Regions from separate parts of the Vibrio cholerae genome, predicted to be linked through region 3. Evidence: predicted binding sites of a transcription regulator. Region 3 holds the regulator's gene; each other region holds the start of a gene.
What was found. Region 3 encodes CRP, which controls carbon source genes, mostly activating them, when cyclic AMP is high. Its sites were predicted from a motif close to TGTGANNNNNNTCACA; they were not measured.
Positions count from the first base shown of each region.

Region 1: cdd (cytidine deaminase) is a predicted target of CRP. The motif match lies at 1,635-1,650, and genes of this name have one in related genera.
Region 2: F0316_RS17005 (glycogen/starch/alpha-glucan phosphorylase) is a predicted target of CRP. The motif match lies at 3,010-3,025, and genes of this name have one in related genera.
Region 4: mlc (sugar metabolism global transcriptional regulator Mlc) is a predicted target of CRP. The motif match lies at 2,676-2,691, and genes of this name have one in related genera.

Region 1 covers NZ_CP043554.1:1,718,763-1,723,428, reverse strand. Annotated here, with positions in the region: gene F0316_RS07975 (AEC family transporter) at 1-484, opposite strand, end outside; gene cdd (cytidine deaminase) at 643-1,530, opposite strand; gene F0316_RS07965 (LrgB family protein) at 1,700-2,374, opposite strand; gene F0316_RS07960 (CidA/LrgA family protein) at 2,365-2,739, opposite strand; gene sbcB (exodeoxyribonuclease I) at 2,771-4,195, opposite strand; gene F0316_RS07950 (L-cystine transporter) at 4,340-4,666, opposite strand, start outside.
Region 2 covers NZ_CP043556.1:643,283-647,948, reverse strand. Annotated here, with positions in the region: gene malQ (4-alpha-glucanotransferase) at 1-336, opposite strand, end outside; gene F0316_RS17005 (glycogen/starch/alpha-glucan phosphorylase) at 422-2,875, opposite strand; gene malT (HTH-type transcriptional regulator MalT) at 3,452-4,666, shown strand, end outside.
Region 3 covers NZ_CP043554.1:251,929-256,594, reverse strand. Annotated here, with positions in the region: gene F0316_RS01245 (TIGR02444 family protein) at 1-133, shown strand, start outside; gene F0316_RS01240 (hydrolase) at 130-1,119, shown strand; gene F0316_RS01235 (YheU family protein) at 1,248-1,457, shown strand; gene F0316_RS01230 (phosphoribulokinase) at 1,554-2,423, shown strand; gene crp (cAMP-activated global transcriptional regulator CRP) at 2,666-3,298, shown strand; gene F0316_RS01220 (DUF1338 domain-containing protein) at 3,377-4,168, opposite strand; gene astD (succinylglutamate-semialdehyde dehydrogenase) at 4,311-4,666, opposite strand, start outside.
Region 4 covers NZ_CP043554.1:871,557-876,222, forward strand. Annotated here, with positions in the region: gene F0316_RS04205 (patatin-like phospholipase family protein) at 1-835, shown strand, start outside; gene pyk (pyruvate kinase) at 877-2,322, opposite strand; gene mlc (sugar metabolism global transcriptional regulator Mlc) at 2,767-3,984, shown strand; gene F0316_RS04220 (chemotaxis protein CheV) at 4,089-4,666, shown strand, end outside.

The sequences.
Region 1 (4,666 bases), 1.5 Mb from region 3:
GTAAAGCCAGTGAGGATGCTAAAAAGACCGGAGCGCTGAGCACGGTTTTCAATACGCTACCTTTGCTCAGCATGGCCACCCCTAAGCTAATGTGCAGACACATGGAAACCACAAACAGCAACACGGCAGAGGGGAGCGCGGTTTCGCCAAACGCATAAGTAAACAGGGGAATCGCTAAATTACCGCTGTTGCGAAACATGTGCAGTGGAGCCCATGTTTTAAATGACCAACGGCCCAAATGACATATCAGGAGCATTAAAATACCGGGCAGCAATACCGCGACAAGAGCGGCAAGCAACAGAGGTGTTTGCTGCGTATCCAGTGGCATATTGACCAGTGAAGAAAACACCAACGCGGGCACAAAGGCCTCCATATTGATGCGATTGATCGGGCGAAAATCGGGTTTGAGCCAGAGACCAATCAAATAGCCAATCAAGACTAAGCTCATCACAGGAAAGAGAATGGCAATGATTTGTTCAAACATAGCTTGCGAGAGATACGTGTAAAAAGCGCAAGTTATCAGGCTTTATTCAGAACGTCATGGTGGGTGATGGAAAAGTGTGCGCGCGACATCTTTAGCAAGAGGTGGACTAAGAGAGCTAGTAGCAAAAAGTGAAGAGGCCAATGGCCTCTTCATTCGGTTTACAGTGAGAGATAAGAAAGTGGAATATCGGGATTGATCACTTCCAGCGTTGCTTGAGTATCGGCAAGATGGCTGATTTTGCCGGTTGCACTCTCTACCAGAGAGGCGGCTTCAATATCCTCGAATGATTCACCCATCATCATCGCTTGTGCTAAGGCAACTTGTAGCGGTGGCAAACTTGGGTTAAACGCAGCATTTTCGGCATACGCGCCAAGGTAAATCGCGCCACTGCGCATTTTCAGTGCCACACCACTGAAGTTTTGGGTATAAGGCGAGTGGCTGATGTTCATCGCGCGCAGGGCTTGCTGGATCAGCTCTTCATCATCGTCACTGGTTTTACCATGATTGACTGGGCTCATCAGGCCAGAATCAATGCCGAGATCGGCAGGGCCAAACGACTCAGGGAGGTACTCTTGCAAAGTTTTGGCAGAACGCTTGGGCAGTTGAATTTTCAGCGAAGACGCGGTGGTCAGTTCATTCATAAACTGGCGGCAATGGCCGCAAGGGCTAAAGTTGATGGTGATGTCTGCCACTCCTTTTTCCCCTTTCATCCACGCATGGCTAATGGCGCATTGCTCAGCATGTACGGTTTGTCCAAGCTGCGCACCAGTAAATTCCATATTGGCGCCAAGATAGAGGCTTCCGGAGATGCCACGTACAATCGCACCGACATAAAATTCAGAGATGGGGGCATACGAGTAAGCGGCAGCGATAGGTAACAGCGCGACGCGCAAATCGGCATCTTCCAGACCCGAAAGGGTCAAAAGCTGCTGATACTGCTCGGCAGAGAAAGTGGCATCGAAATCCTTGGCCAACACCAATTCACGTAAATATGGGGCAAAAGAAGCAGGCATTTGTTGTAATGCTTGTTCAATACGGTTTCTCATAGTCATTCCTTTTCATTGCATGGAATCCTATTTTAGGTAATGCGAGATTTTATAAGGTGATCAGTGTCACGTTAAGTTATGTAATTTATTTTTATGTTTCATTATTAGAGTGACGTCACACATGATAACGATTGCAAGCGTATGAGATGTGACGCCACTCGAAATGAAATTATTGAAGCCAGAGTGCGAAAGCAAACAGACTTGGCGCTAATACAGACGTGATAACACCACACACGACAAGGGCTAGTGAGCTGAACGCGGCGTCGCGAGGATCTTTCTCAGCGCACGTGGCTGTGCCGAGGGCATGGGATACCGTACCCATGGTCAGCCCTTTGGCGATGGGATGCGTAATATTGAGCAGTTTGTAAATCGGGTAGGCAAGAATGGCACCAAATAGCCCGACGAGTAGCACCAAAATCGCAGCAATCGCGGGCTCTCCGCCCAACTGGCGTGCCACTTCCATCGCGATCGGCGTTGTCACTGATTTTCCCATCAAGGCGGCAATCAGTTCTATATCTGCCCCCATGCTTACGGCTATCAAACTGGCGGTGATCATCGACATCACACTGCCCACGCCACAAGCCAAAGCGATAATTCGCCAGTTGGCACGAATTTGTGGCAACTGCTCGTAAAGTGGATAAGCCAAAGCAACAACCGCTGGCTGGAGTAGATAACTCAACCACTGATTATCAGCGTAGTAAGTCTCAAAAGGTACTTTGAGGTAAGTCAGCAGTGGAATAAGTATGCCAATACTGATCAGAAGCGGATTGGCCAGTGGGGTATTGCATTTTTGAGCCACCCAACGGGCGACGAAAAATACCCCAAGTGTTATGATCAGCCACATGACTTTTTCCCCTTCTTGAGCATTCGATCCAGTATCAGTCCCAGTGTCACCATGACAATTAAGGTACCGCCGATAGCGCTAGCGAGGATCGGGGCGAGGTTTGCCAGTAGCGTATCGAAGTGCACCATTAAGCCGACACTGATCGGGACGAACAGTAAAATCATGTAACGAATAAACAGGGTGGCGCTGGGCTTGACCCATTCGACAGGCACTAAACCGCTAGCCATCAGGCCAAATAGGATCAGTAACCCAATAATGCTGCCGGGAATAGCAATGCCTAACCAAGTTTGTAAGTTGATGCCCGCCAACAGACAGAGAAAAATCAGTCCCATGGAGACACAGTATTGAGCTATTTTTTTTATCATCAATAAAATCAGCAAGTAAAAATAAACGATGTTAGCAAGCGAGTTTTTCCACGTAATGGTAGACGGATTTTAAAATCGCCATTTTCTTTGGATCAGCTTGATGTTCATGCACCAGATTTTCCAAATTCAACATATAACCTTCTAGATTGCGCTCGAAATAGTCACGACAATGCGCTGCCCAGCGGCGTTGCTCGGCATCGGTTAAGGTATGGGGATAATGGCGCGCACGATAACGAAACAGCAGTGGTTCAATGCGCTTATCTGCCACCTGTATCGCTAAGCTGCCCAGATTCTCCGGTGCAGTGGTGCGGATGATCTCCATCGCCGCGCGATCGGCTGGGGAGAAAAAGCCGGCATAGAGTTGGCTATCCACATCACTCTCTTGGTTAAACTCGCGCTCTTGGCTAAATACCGACACCAGTTTTTCACGAATCTCGGGGTGTTGACGAATCACATTCAAGTGCGCGAGACACTGTTCGCGCTCAATACCAATCTTTTGTGCATTTTCTGCGGTCAAGGTTTTGGCCGGAGCCAGAATAGGGCATTTATTGAGATGCACCAATTTCACGGGTACTGGTAGCTCATCCGGCGCTAGGTCTTCATACCGCGTATAGAGACGTGCTTGCAGCGTTTCGGCATCGAGCTCCAGCAGCGGCTGAGGGTCTTTACCCAAATCCACCACAATCACCGCATTTTGATTGGTCGGATGCCAAGCAATCGGCACAATCCAGCTAGTGTAGTGACGCTCACGCCCAAGCATGCCAGAAACATGCATCAGCGGAGTTTGGTTCACAATATCAATCAGTTCTGTCAGCTTGCGTTTGTGGCGCATAGTGAAGAAGTAGTCGAACAATTTCGGCTGCGCGGCTTTGACTTTTTTCGCCAGTTCAATGGTGGCAATCACATCGGCCATCGCATCGTGCGCGTTGCTGTGCTCAATGCCGTTGGCAACAGAAAGATGTTCCAGTTTAAAGCTGGTAAAGCCGTCATCATTTTCCGGCCACTCGATACCTTCAGGACGCAAAGCATGACACGCGCGAAGCACATCCAGCAGATCCCAACGGGAATTGCCGTGTTGCCAGCTCCAAGCATAGGGGTCGATAAAGTTGCGATAGCAGGTGTAGCGCGTCACTTCATCATCAAAACGTATGCTGTTATAGCCAAGGCTGGTGGTATTGGGTGTGGAGAGTTCTGCATGAATACGCGCGATAAATTCGGGCTCCGCCAGACCTTGGCTATTGGCTTTTTGAGGGGTGATCCCTGTGATCAATGCGGCTTCAGGAGCAGGTAAATAGTCGTTGGGCAGCTGACAGTAAATTACCAAAGGCTCACCGATGATGTTGAAGTCCATATCGGTACGCACACCCGCAAACTGACTAGGACGATCTTTGGCGGGATTGACTCCCCAAGTCTCGTAGTCAAAGAAGAAGAATGTGGGCTGGTGTTCTTGCTGCATGTGGCTTACCAAATCGCTAAAAATTGCCGTTATTAGACCATCCTGACCCTGACATAGCAATTGCTGCCCTTGTGCTATCCCATTATTTGTTCAGCCTTTCAACAAAAAAAGCCGATGCTGGGCATCGGCTTTGGCAAGGTAAGATTAGGCTTGCTGAGTTTGCGGCTCAGGCTCTTCGTTTGTCTCTTTAAGCAAACGGCTCGTTACTGTGCCTGCCGTCATCGAACCTGACACGTTAAGCGCCGTACGCGCCATATCAATCAGTGGCTCGATAGAAATCAAAAGCGCCGCAATCGTAACGGGTAAGCCCATGGCTGGCAGCACAATCAGGGCTGCGAAGGTCGCACCGCCACCCACACCTGCAATACCAAAGGAGCTAATGGTGATCATCGCAATCAGCGACACAATAAAGTGAATGTCCAGTGGGTTAATCCCAACGGTTGGAGCAACCATTACCGCCAACATCGCAGG
Region 2 (4,666 bases), on a different replicon from region 3:
AATTTGTGATTGCAGATAGCCTTCCAGTACCTCGCCTTGCTCGGTCTGCAAGCGCCAATCAAATTCGCTTTCGCGCGCACTCACGCCAAGGTAGAGCGGGACTTCGATCGCCGAACCTTGGTGTACAACGAGTACCGGATCCACCACATCTTTTTTGTGTTTCTTCTCTGCCGATTGCAGCAAGGCTTCATCGCTACTGGTGTCATAACCAAGAGACGCCAAAAGACGACGGATCGTGTCGTCTTCCACTTGAGCTTCACTGCCCCACGCGCTGACATATCGATCGGCAATTTTTGCCATTGCAGCGACTTGTTTTAATGCATTGTCTTGATTCATCGCTCTCTCCGAAGGGACTGCTTTCCCCTTCCGTGTAGGGTATGTAAAAAAGGTGAGCCAGAGGGATCTGACTCACCAAAGGGGCTTAACGCTGTACAGCGCTCAGTTTCCAAATGTTGTTCACGTAGTCGCGGATACTGCGGTCGGAGCTGAATTTGCCCACTAACGCGGTATTAAGGATGGCTTTTTTCGCCCAGCCCGCTTGGTCACGATACTGTTTGTCGATCGCTTCATGCGCTTTCACGTAAGAGGCGAAATCTGCCAGCACCAGATATGGGTCACCGCCATCGAGCAAGCTGTCATAGGTCGCGCGCAGTTTGCCCGGAGCACCCGGCGTAAACTCTTCACCCACCAGCAGATCCAGCGATGCTTTGAGGAGCGGATCAGCATGATAGAAATCGTATGGGTTATAACCACGCGCTTTTAGTGCTTCTACGCCATCCACTTCAAGACCGAAGATGTAGATGTTGTCATCGCCCACTTCTTCACGAATTTCGACGTTCGCGCCGTCCATCGTACCTATGGTCAGCGCACCGTTGAGCGCCATCTTCATGTTGCCGGTACCGGATGCTTCTTTACCTGCGGTTGAGATTTGCTCAGACACATCCGCCGCTGGAATGATGATTTCGGCCATGCTGACGCGATAGTCAGGGATGAATACCACTTTCAGCTTGTTGCCGACCCGCGGATCGTTATTGACTTTCTGCGCGATCATGTTGATGGCGTAGATGATCTCTTTCGCCAAGTGGTAGCCCGGCGCCGCTTTTGCCGCAAAGAACACCACACGTGGATGCATGTCAAAGCTTGGATCATTGATGAGGCGGTGATAGAGCGACAAAATGTGCAGCATATTGAGATGCTGACGCTTGTACTCATGCAGACGTTTGATCTGCACATCAAAAATCGCATTGGTATCGAGCTCGATGCCCATGTGATCTTTCACCCACTCAGCCAGACGCGCTTTGTTGGCTTTTTTCACTTCCATAAAGCGTTTTTGGAACGCCGCATCTTCGGCGTACTGCGCCACTTTGGTCAGTTGATCCAGCTTCGCAGGCCACTCATGGCCAATCTTCTCTGAAATCAGCGCCGATAAACCTGGGTTACAGAACTTCAGCCAGCGACGTGGCGTGATACCGTTGGTCACGTTCTGGATTTTGCCCGGATAGAGCTCAACAAATTCAGGGAACAGGTCACGCTTCACCAATTCTGAGTGCAGCGCCGCTACACCGTTCACCGCATAAGAGCCGACCACACACAGGTTGGCCATGCGCACCATGCGGTGGAAGCCTTCTTCGATGATCGAGAGCTTTTGCTGTTTCGCCACATCACCCGGCCATTTGGCACGCACTTGTTGCAAGAAACGGTGGTTGATCTCGTAGATGATCTCCATGTGACGTGGCAGCAGGCGTTGGATCAGCGACTCACTCCACGTTTCCAGTGCTTCTGGCAGCAGAGTGTGGTTGGTGTAAGCAAAAGTGTGCGAACAGATCGCCCACGCCGCTTCCCACGACATCAGCTTTTCATCGATTAGAATGCGCATCAGCTCAGGAATCGCGATGGTTGGGTGCGTATCGTTAAGCTGAATGGTTTCGTATTTCGGCAGATCCGTCAACGCGTGCCCTGCCGCCTCGTGGCGACGCAGAATATCGCGCACCGACGCTGCACTGTGGAAATACTGCTGCATCAAACGCAGGGTTTTGCCTTTTTCGTGGTTGTCATTCGGATACAGGACTTTGGTGATGTTGCCTGCATCGATCAGCGCGTGCTGCGCTTCAAAGTAGTTACCGTTATTGAAGCTTTCTAACGAGAAAGGCGCGATTGCGCGACACTCCCACAAACGCAGCGGGTAAACCGTATCACTTTGGTAGCCGACAATCGGCAGATCCCACGGCATCGCTTGCACCAGCATGCCCGGTACCCAACGACGACGCTCTTTGCCATTTTCATTGATGACTTCAACGTGGCCGTAGAAACCGATTTCTTGTTTAAGCTCAGGACGCGCGACTTCCCACGGGTAGCCTTCGACTCCACACCATGCATCCGGCGCTTCTTTTTGACGGCCTTCTTCAAAAGACTGTTTAAACAAACCATATTCGTAATGCAGACCGTAACCCACGGTCGGGTATTCTTGCGCCGCGCAAGAATCCATAAAACAGGCGGCAAGACGGCCTAAACCACCGTTACCTAATGATGGGTCGCGCTCTTCTTCCAGCAAGTCGCTCAGGTTCTGTCCAAGCTCTTCCATCGCTTGTCCTACGGCTTCATACACACCCATGCTGATCAAGTTGTTGCCTGTTAAGCGGCCAATCAAAAACTCCAGCGATAGGTAGTTCAGGCTTTTGCTATTGAGAATGCGTTCATCCTGTTCGGTTTCCAGCAAATCAAACGTCGTAAATTCAGCAAGGGCACGTCCCATCGCCAAATACCAAGCACGCGCCGAAGCGTGCTCTACTGTTGTGGCATAAGTTGCGGTCAAATGACGCTTCACATTTTCTTGGAACAACGTCTTGTCAAACTGTTTCTGTTGAGTAGGTTTCATTGTGAACTCTCACTGTTTGGTTCTAATCCATCTGAGCCCTATCCTGCCTCTACGACTTTTGCAAAACATCCTCCCACTTTTCTCATCAATTGGGAGGAGGAGCCAAGGCGTAGAGGCACAGGAGTCTGGTAGTGAGTGATCTAGCTCCCATCAATGCACCGTTCAGCTAGAGATAGCAGTGATTCGGATCACACCACCTGCCGATTAACCATAGCTAGGCTTTATGAAAAGTCAGAAAACGAGCCATCACTCATTTGTCCACTCTGCTAAATAGATCACAATAATTTCGCAGTTGTTACCCATTTTTCACTAAATGACGTAGAGGCCTGGACAATATCGTCCGTTTTAAAAAGATTGATTAGTGATAATCATCACAAATATAGGGCGTAGTAACGTGCGAAACGTGAAGAAGACAAAAAACTCAGTATGGATCAATAAACGCACAGAATGACTTCAAGTAACATTCGCCCATCTGAGTGTGATACGCCTCGCGTATTCACCTCCCCTTAGGCTTGGAACTTGCGTTTCAAGTTAAAAGAGCATGAGGCTCTGACTGGAATAGACGAGAGAAAGAAGATGTGGATCCCTTCGAAACTGACTCGCCCGGGACGTTTGCATAACGCCATCGTCCGCCCCCGAGTGCTGGATTTATTGCAGCACGCCACCTGTTATAAATTGGTGCTGTTTCGTTCCCCCGCCGGCTATGGCAAAACCACCATGGCCGCGCAGTGGCTTGCCGACAAGCCTAATCTGGGGTGGTACAGTATTGATGATAGCGATAACGATCCGTTCCGCTTTATGAACTACCTGCTGCAAGCGATTAATAAAGCAACCCATAACGCCTGCCCCAATGCGCAAAAATTGGCAGAGAAGCGTCAGTTTTCGTCATTGCATTCGCTGTTTAGTGAAGTGTTTGCCGAGATGGCCGACTACCACGGCGAATGTTATGTGGTGCTGGACGATTACCACCTGATCCATGATGAAACCATTCACGAAGCGATGCGCTTTTTCTTAAAGCACATGCCCGATAACTTAACCTTGGTGGTCACCAGCCGTTCAACTCCACCTTTGGGTACGGCTAACCTGCGCGTGCGTGATTTAATGATTGAGATCGGCAATGAGCTTTTGGCTTTTGATACCGAAGAGACGACCCGCTTTTTCAACCAACGCGTTTCCGATGGGATTGATGCGCTGACGGCGAATCACCTACGCGATTATGTGGAAGGTTGGCCTTCTGCGATGCAGCTCATCGCTCTCCAAGCGCAGCATCAGCACCGCACGCTCGCTCAAACCATCGAATCAGTTTCGCACTTTAACCATGCGCATCTTTGGGATTATCTAGTGGAAGAAGTGTTTGATCTGCTCGACGATGAAACCCGCTATTTCTTGATGCAGTGTTCGGTACTCGATCATTTTGACGATGCATTAGTCAGCAGCTTAACAGGGCGCGATGATGCTCTGGCAATGATTGAGTCACTTAACCGCTTCGGGCTATTTATCTCACCGCTGGAAGGGGAAACTAACTGGTATCGCTTCCACAATCTGTTTGCTGAATTTTTAGCGCACCAACGTCAAGCACGCATTCCGCAGCAAGAGCAAGATTTGCAACGCGCCGCCGCCAAAGCGTGGTTAGAAGCCGCGGCACCTCATCAAGCACTGCGTCATGCTCATTTAGCACAAGACACTGAGCTGCTGGCGAGCATTTTGAGCCAATATGGTTGGAAAATGTTTAACCAAGGCGAACTCGAAGTGTTGGAAGCGGCGATCAATCAACTCTCGCCGACCCAACTG
Region 3 (4,666 bases):
TCTCAATCGAATGACACTTCATCCTGCGCAAGATCTATCGCTCACTCTGCAATACTGTAAAATGCTTGGCGCAGAATACTTAGCCGAGCTTTTTTCAGCTCCGTACCGAGAATCCGATAATCCAACATCATGATCACGTTTATTGCTGCTAAGGGGTTGAAAAATCCCCACTTACAAACTCTGCTGCCTCGCTTGCTGCGAAAACAGCCGCTGTTTAGTGCCGAATGGCAAACGCTATTCACGCCTGATGGTGATTTTCTCGATCTGGCTTGGAGCGAAGATTGGCGCACACCACACGCGCAGCGTAAGCCGCTGTTTGTGTTGTTCCACGGCTTAGAAGGCAGCTTCAAAAGCCCTTACGCGAACGGCTTGATGCACGCCTTTGCGCGGCAAGGCTGGCTCTCGGTGATGATGCATTTTCGCGGTTGCAGTGGTAAACCCAACCACTTAGCACGCGCTTACCACTCTGGCGAAACGGGCGATGCGCGTTTTGTGCTGGAGTATCTGCGTAAACAATTACCAGAGCGTCCGATCGTTGCCGTCGGTGTTTCACTCGGCGGTAACATGCTCGCCAACTATCTTGCGCAGTATCGGGATGATCCTATCGTCACGGCCGCCACCTTGATTTCTGCGCCACTCGATTTAGCCGCCTGCTCACAACGTATCGAACAGGGCTTTTCCAAAGTGTATCGAGCCTATCTGCTCTCTTCATTGAAGAAAAATGCCATCGCGAAATACCCACTGCTGGAAAACGCTTTGCCACTGAGCCCTGAGCGGATCCGCGCGATCGCTAAACTCGCCGAGTTTGATGATGTGATCACCGCACCGCTGCACGGTTTTCATGATGCAGCCGATTATTACCAGCAGTGCTCTGGGATTAAACAGCTGACTCAGATCCGCGTCCCGACTCAGATCATCCACGCCAAAGACGATCCTTTTATGACTGAAGCGGTGATCCCCAATTTTCCGCTGCCTGACAATATCCGCTATCGTCTCTTCGAGCATGGCGGCCATGTGGGTTTCCTGAGCGGTTCATGGCTTAAACCGTATTTTTGGTTAGAGCAAGCTCTACCCGAGTATTACGCACCGCTGCGAGATGATTTTCTACAGCCCAGCTAATCCACGATTCCTTCTCAACAGATGAAAGCGACATTCAAACGACTGAGCGTGGCGGCAACTCGTCGTTTCTTTCAGTCGTACAAAAGAACCGTCATAAAAAAGCGCCATCATAAAATATAGAGGTATTTATGATCATTCCATGGCAAGAGATTGCGCCAGACACACTCGACAATTTGATCCGTGAATTTGTGCTGCGTGAAGGCACCGACTATGGCGATATTGAAGTCTCGCTAGAAGAGAAAATTGCTCAGGTACGTACTCAATTACAATCTGGACAAGCTGTGATCGTCTATTCAGAATTGCATGAAACCGTGGATATTAAATGCCATCCGTTTTAGCCATGCCGTGACGACAGCATTTTCCGTGCTATAGTCATTTTTCGGAAGGTGTCTAAGTTAGCACCAAAATCAAGGACTTAAAGGACAAGGTTTGTCATGTCAGCCAAACATCCGATTATTGCGGTGACCGGTTCTTCCGGCGCCGGTACCACTACCACCTCAGAAGCCTTTCGCAAGATGTTCAATATGATGAACATCAAACCCGCTTGGGTGGAAGGAGACAGTTTCCACCGTTTTACTCGCCCAGAAATGGATGTGGAAATCCGCAAAGCGCGTGAACAAGGCCGCCATATCAGCTACTTTGGCCCGCAAGCCAACGATTTCCCTACACTGGAAGAATTCTTCCGCCAATATGGAAAAGTAGGCACCGGCCAAGTACGCCGCTACTTGCACACCTTTGATGAAGCGGTGCCGTATAACCAGATGCCCGGTACATTTACCCCTTGGCAGTCGCTGCCTGAAAACTCCGATGTGCTGTTTTATGAAGGCTTGCACGGCGGGGTCGTTGATGGCGATGTTAATGTCGCGCAACACGTCGATTTTTTGATTGGCATGGTACCCATCGTTAACCTTGAGTGGATCCAAAAATACGTGCGCGACACGCGCGATCGCGGCCATTCACGCGAAGCGGTGATGGATTCGATTGTTCGCTCAATGGACGACTACCTTAAATTCATCACCCCGCAATTTTCGCGCACCCACATCAACTTTCAACGTGTGCCTACGGTCGATACTTCGAACCCACTCAATGCCAAAGGCATTCCAACGCTGGATGAGAGTTTTGTGGTGATCCGTTTTCGTGGCATCAAAAACGTCGATTTCCCGTACTTGCTGGCGATGATTGATGGCTCGTTTATGTCACGCCACAACACCATTGTCGTCCCCGGCGGTAAAATGAGTTTTGCGATGGATTTGATTGTGCGCCCGCTGCTGCAACAACTGATCGAAACGGGAAAAATTGGCTAGATCCGACCAGTGATGAATGCTTACTTTTCATACCGTGATCATGTGCACAGTTTTGCGTAGCAAATCGGACTACTGACACGATTAAAATCAAGAAATCGATTTCGAAAAAGGATACTATTCTTAACCGAAACACAAGATAGCTTGCAGCCTTGGGTAACACCTCTTATTCTAGTAAGCCCAATTGAGGCTTCGCTAAAATATGGATAGCGGCAAGCGTACCCTGCAGAGGAAGTGAGATTATTATGGTTCTAGGTAAACCTCAAACCGATCCAACACTAGAGTGGTTTCTTTCACATTGTCACATTCATAAGTACCCATCAAAAAGCACGCTGATCCACGCGGGTGAGAAGGCGGAAACGCTGTACTACATCGTAAAAGGTTCAGTTGCGGTACTGATCAAAGATGAAGAAGGTAAAGAGATGATTCTCTCTTACCTGAACCAAGGTGATTTCATCGGTGAACTCGGCCTGTTTGAAGAAGGTCAAGAGCGTACCGCTTGGGTTCGTGCCAAAACACCGTGTGAAGTGGCTGAAATCTCATTTAAGAAATTCCGTCAGTTAATCCAAGTTAACCCAGACATTTTGATGCGCCTTTCAGGTCAAATGGCTCGTCGTCTGCAAGTGACCAGCCAGAAAGTTGGCGACCTTGCGTTCCTAGACGTAACTGGCCGTATCGCACAGACTCTGCTGAACCTTGCACGTCAGCCCGATGCGATGACTCACCCTGATGGTATGCAAATCAAGATCACTCGCCAAGAGATCGGTCAAATTGTTGGCTGTTCTCGCGAAACCGTTGGCCGCATCCTGAAGATGCTGGAAGAACAGAACCTGATCTCTGCCCACGGTAAAACCATCGTGGTTTACGGCACTCGCTAAGTGCCCCGATAACCCGTCTCGTGTTATAAAAAATAGCCACCCTGCGGTGGCTATTTTTATTTGTGTGATGCGCTAGATTTAACGGTTCGTGCTTTCAAAGATCTTATCCGCCGAAGCTTCGACAAATCCGGGATAGAGCTGACCATCGGCCATAGGGTAGCGTTTGGCAAACTCATAAAAGCCACCGGGGATCATCTCCGCGCCTTCGTTAAAACGCACTAACACTTTATCAGCCATGGTTGAAGACTGTTCTAGCAAGACTTCTGGTGAGCCTTTTACTTCCCCACCCGATTCATTGATGCTAAAGCCATGTTGGCGCAGATGGTCATTGACCTGTTTCACTTCATGCAGCGCATTGAGCTGATTCACGCTGACTGTAAAGTGGTTTGCACCATAACCATGCGCCGCAAGCCAAGCAGCATACTCACTCTCTTTCGCCAAAGTAAGATAGTCGGCATGGCTTAAGCTCCATAAGCGACCGCCATACAAAAAAGCCTCACTGGCTAATGCTTGTGGCTGAACTTGCGCCACCAGCTTTTCAACAATCGCTTGCAGCTCAGGTGAACACTCTTCCACTTTCAGCTCACTAATGAAAACCTTAGGCTGCAAAGGATCGGGATGTTCAAAATGCTTAGCAAAGAGTTTTTTACTTTTGAACTCATACTCACCACACGCTTGGTAGCCGAGTGCCAGAAACGGTTTAGCCAGCGTCTCTAAGCCCAGTGGCGCCAAATTAAATGTGCGCAGCGCAATATGGTCATTAATCAGCGGCTCATCTTCTTGTAGGAGTTGATGCACTCTGTCTGCCGATGGGCAGAGGCGCTCAATATAATCATTCCAGAGCGATTGGAATAAAGCTGTTGGCGTCATAACGCCTCCTTGTTGATCCTATGAAACGCAAACGGACTAAGGTTAGACGCCGTGTAATTTACCCAGCGCTAACACGATAAAGCTTTCAACCTGTGACGGAAAAAGTGCCTACTTGGCTGCGCAGGCACAAAATAAATTATGATTAGAGTTCAACACCCGGGCTCAAGGTGGCAGGAAGCAATGTTGTCTCCCCCTCCATTGAAGCCATCGGATAAGCGCAATAGTCGGCGGCATAGAAGGCACTGGGGCGTAAGTTGCCCGATGCTCCTGGGCCACCAAATGGCGCATCACCACTGGCTCCGGTTAATTGGCGGTTACGATTGACGATGCCCGCACGAATATGTTCGACAAAATAATCCCACTCGCCATCATCCGTCGAGACGAGTCCGGCGGATAAGCCAAAGCGGGTATCATTGGCAAGCTCTACCGCTTGCGCCAAAGTCTGGTAACGCACTACTTGCAGCAAAGGCCCGAAATACTCATCATCCGGTAAGCGCT
Region 4 (4,666 bases), 620 kb from region 3:
GCAGTGGGCGCTGGATCGGATCGGTGAATACCCTTATCGCTTAGATTTGGACATGGCACGTCAGGCTTTAGGTAAGCGCAAGGCTTATGCGGCAGTCACATCTGCGGATGACTTAAAAGATGCCTATTTTCCTATGTTAGGCGCAGATTGGCAGCAAGTACTTTTAGCGACCTGTGCTATCCCTGGCCTTTATCCTGAGCCTGTTACGCTTGCGGGGAAGCAATATATTGATGGGGGTGTTTCAGCACCAATTCCGGTGCAAGAAGCGTGGCGTAAAGAGGCTCGCTTTATCACGGTGATCCGTACTGAATTTATGTCGAAGGAGGAAGAAACGCCATCGCCCTCAGCGACAGAATTACCACTGTGGTTGCGTGAGCCACTGAGCCATTTTCAACACCAGCTGCAGCATAAGTGGTCAGGATGGCGTCAAGAGTGGAATGAATTCCTGCAACAACAAAAGCGGCGTGCAAAAGAGCAGAAAAAAGAGCAGAAGCATCTGGATGCCCTGAATGGTGGGCGCTGGTTATTTGGGGCTGATGATATTTATCGGCTCAGTCATTTATTGGGTAGCAAGTTTGATGCGGGGCTGGCGGATTTATTAATGGTCCACTATCAAACCTATACGCTGACTTCTGAGTTTCTTGACGCACATCATGACGATACATTTATCGCGCAAATTATGCCAAGTGAGCCTTTGCACTCGAATTCGTTATTGAGTTCACCAGAGGCGCTGCAATATGACTATGAGCTAGGACTGAAAGCGGGTTACCGCTTTTTAAAAACGTATAGTGAAGCTGAGACTTTCCGTAAAGCTCTCCCTCACAACCGGATGTGAGGTAAAGAGAAGAAGGCTATGCAGCCTTCTTCTTGCGATGACTAATAGACAGGTAAGATGCGCATACAGTTGGTGGAGCCTTCGACTCCCATAATATCGCCTTGGGTAATGATCACGAGATCCCCTTCTTCGAGTAGGTTTCGCTCTTTGAGGGCATCTAATGCTGCAATGGCTGCTTCTAGACCACTGGCTTGTTTGGTATCGAAGTAGAAAGGGATCACCCCGCGCAATAACGCGCAGCGATTGAGGGTTGCTTGGTTGGCAGACATCGCAAAAATCGGGAATACGGAATTGAGCCTTGAGGTCATTAATGCGGTGCGTCCTGATTCAGTGAGCGTGACCATGGCTTTAACGCCTTCTAAGTGGTTGGCTGCATAGATAGTCGACATAGCAATCGCTTCTTCTTCCGTGCGGAACACACTTTTAATGCGATAGTTTTGTTCATTCGACTCAATCATCTTTTCTGCACCAATGCAGACTTCAGCCATCGCTTTGACGGTTTCAACCGGATATTTGCCCGCAGCCGTTTCTCCCGACAACATCACAGCGTCAGTGCCATCGAGCACCGCATTCGCCACATCCATGACTTCGGCACGGGTTGGCATAGGGTTACTGATCATCGATTCCATCATTTGCGTTGCGGTAATCACCACACGGTTGAGTTTTTTCGCGCGTGAAATCAGCTTCTTCTGTACGGCGATGAGTTCGGGGTCACCGATTTCCACTCCGAGATCACCCCGTGCGACCATGATGACATCCGAGGCGCGAACAATATCATCAATGTTTTCATCACAAGAGACGGTTTCTGCGCGTTCAACTTTCGCGACCATACGCGCATGAAGCCCAGCTTCTTGGGCAAGACGGCGCGCGAATTTCATGTCTTCACCATTGCGAGGGAAAGACACCGCGAGGTACTCAACTTGAATTTCTGCCGCAAGTCGAATGTCATTTTTGTCTTTTTCAGTCAAAGCATCTGCCGATAAACCGCCGCCTTTTTTGTTAATCCCTTTATTGTTGGAGAGAGGACCGCCGACCAAGACTTTGGTGTGGATTTTATTGCCTTCAACTCGCATAACTTGTAACTGCACACGGCCATCATCAAGCAGCAAAATATCGTCGTTACAAACATCTTGCGGTAGCTTTTTGTAATCAATCCCCACGCTTTCTTGCGTGCCTTCCCCTTTGGCTAATTCCGCATCAAGAATGAAGTGTTCCCCTTCATTAAGGATAATTTTGCCTTCTTTGAAAGTAGAAACACGAATTTTTGGGCCTTGTAAATCACCTAATAAGGCGACGTGGCGACCGAGTTTGGCGGCAATTTCGCGAACTTTCTGCGCACGGTTTTTATGGTCTTCCGCGGTGCCGTGTGAAAAATTCATCCGAACGACATTGGCTCCTGCTCGGATAATGGCTTCGAGAATTTCTGGGCTTTCTGTGGAAGGACCTAAGGTGGCGACGATTTTTGTTCTACGCAAAGTTGAGCTCATATCATTGTTCCTTCGATGTGACAGTAAGGTATACCCTTCCTACTTAACGTTGCTGCGGTGTTGGCTGCCTTTGTCCACCTAATCACATGGAATGTCTATGCTCATGGGGCGATGAAAGTCAGCTTTGATTCTCAGCCAACGCCTCTGGTGGCTGCGCAAATGTGCCGCCTGCCTGCAACTTCAAGTAGTTTGGATATAAGTATAGTGGCTTAGGGAAATTATTATCCTGTTTATACCTGTTCTGCTTGCTGTTTCTGATGGTGTTTGTTCTGTTTGGGTATATCGCACCCATCAATAAATGGCAGCAATAAAGGCCAATATTTGGATATAAAACACAAACTTCTAGGTATATGCGTGATATTTGTCACGGCTATCTGACAAAGAACTTCACAATTACTTCGCAAAGTAAAAAAATTGGTCTGTCGTTGAATTCCGGAGCGCCGCATGTACATGGCTCAACCCGGCCATATTGATCATATTAAGCAGATCAATGCGGGCCGCGTATACAAACTAATAGACCAAAAAGGGCCAATCTCTCGCATCGATTTATCGAAAGAGAGTGAGCTTGCGCCAGCCAGTATTACCAAAATTACCCGTGAATTGATTGATGCGCACTTGATTCATGAAACGACGGTTCAAGAGGCGATCAGTCGAGGTCGACCTGCTGTTGGCCTTCAGACCAATAATCTTGGTTGGCAGTTTCTCTCAATGCGGCTCGGTCGAGGTTATCTCACCATTGCTCTCCACGAGTTGGGTGGAGAAGTGTTGATTGATACCAAAATTGATATCCATGAAATCGATCAAGATGATGTGTTAGCCCGGTTATTGTTTGAAATTGAAGAGTTTTTTCAAACCTACGCCGCGCAGTTAGATCGTGTAACCAGTATTGCCATTACGTTGCCGGGATTGGTTAATTCTGAGCAGGGTATAGTGCTGCAAATGCCGCACTACAATGTCAAAAATTTAGCTTTGGGACCAGAAATTTATAAAGCCACTGGATTGCCTGTGTTTGTTGCAAATGACACGCGGGCTTGGGCTTTAGCAGAGAAATTGTTTGGTCATTCACAAGATGTCGATAATTCTGTGTTGATCTCCATTCACCACGGACTTGGTGCAGGTATTGTGCTCGATGGGCGTGTATTGCAAGGTCGCCATGGCAATATCGGTGAGCTAGGGCATATTCAAATTGATCCGCAAGGTAAACGTTGCCATTGCGGAAACTACGGCTGCTTAGAGACCGTGGCGTCTTCACAAGCGATTCGCGATCAGGTCACGGCGCGCATTCAAGCCGGAGAGCCTAGTTGCCTCGCGACAGTGGAAGAAATTTCGATAGAAGATATTTGTGCTGCTGCCGCAGATGGGGATCCGCTTGCTGTAGATGTGATTCAACAGTTGGGGCGTTATTTAGGTGCTGCGATCGCAATTGTGATTAACTTATTCAACCCAGAGAAAATCTTAATTGGCGGTGTCATTAATCAGGCGAAATCGATTCTTTATCCCTCTATTGAGCAGTGTATTCGTGAGCAGAGTTTGCCGGTTTACCATCAAGATTTGAAGTTGGTCGAGTCGCGTTTCTATAAACAAGCGACCATGCCCGGTGCAGCTTTGATCAAGCAGGCGCTCTATGATGGTCTACTCTTAATGAAAGTGGTCGAAGGATAATCTGCCATTCCCATACAAGAAGTAAGAATTTCAGCTTTGCTTACATTTACATTTATACCTAGCGGCTATACTGTTACCTAGGTAGTCATTTAACGGAATTTCGTATGTCAGGTGTTTTGAACACGGTAGACCAGCGTACTAATCTGGTCGGCGAAAACCGATTGGAGCTGTTACTGTTTAGCCTCAATAGTCGTCAAATTTTTGCGATAAACGTTTTTAAAGTTAGAGAGGTGATCAAAGTCCCTCTACTGACCAAAATGCCAGGCTCGCATCCTCATATCACTGGTGTTGCGTCATTACGTGGTGAACCAGTGCCCGTTATCGATTTACGATCTGCCATCGGTTTTCCTCCTCGCCGTGTTCAAGATACGGAACAAAACCTAATCATTACTGAGTATAACCGGACAATACAGGGCTTTTTGGTGGGGCAGGTGCGCAACATCATCAATACCGCATGGACGGAAATCCAGCCGCCACCTAAGTCGGCCGGAAGGGCAAACTATCTAACGGCATTCACGCATGTCAAAGAACAAGACAAGACACATATTGTTGAGATCATTGACGTGGAGAAGGTATTAGCAGAAATCGTCCATTATGATGCCTCAATATCCAAAGAAGTATTGGATGAGAGCCTACTCAACCATATGGATGGTCGAACCATATTGATTGTCGATGATTCTTC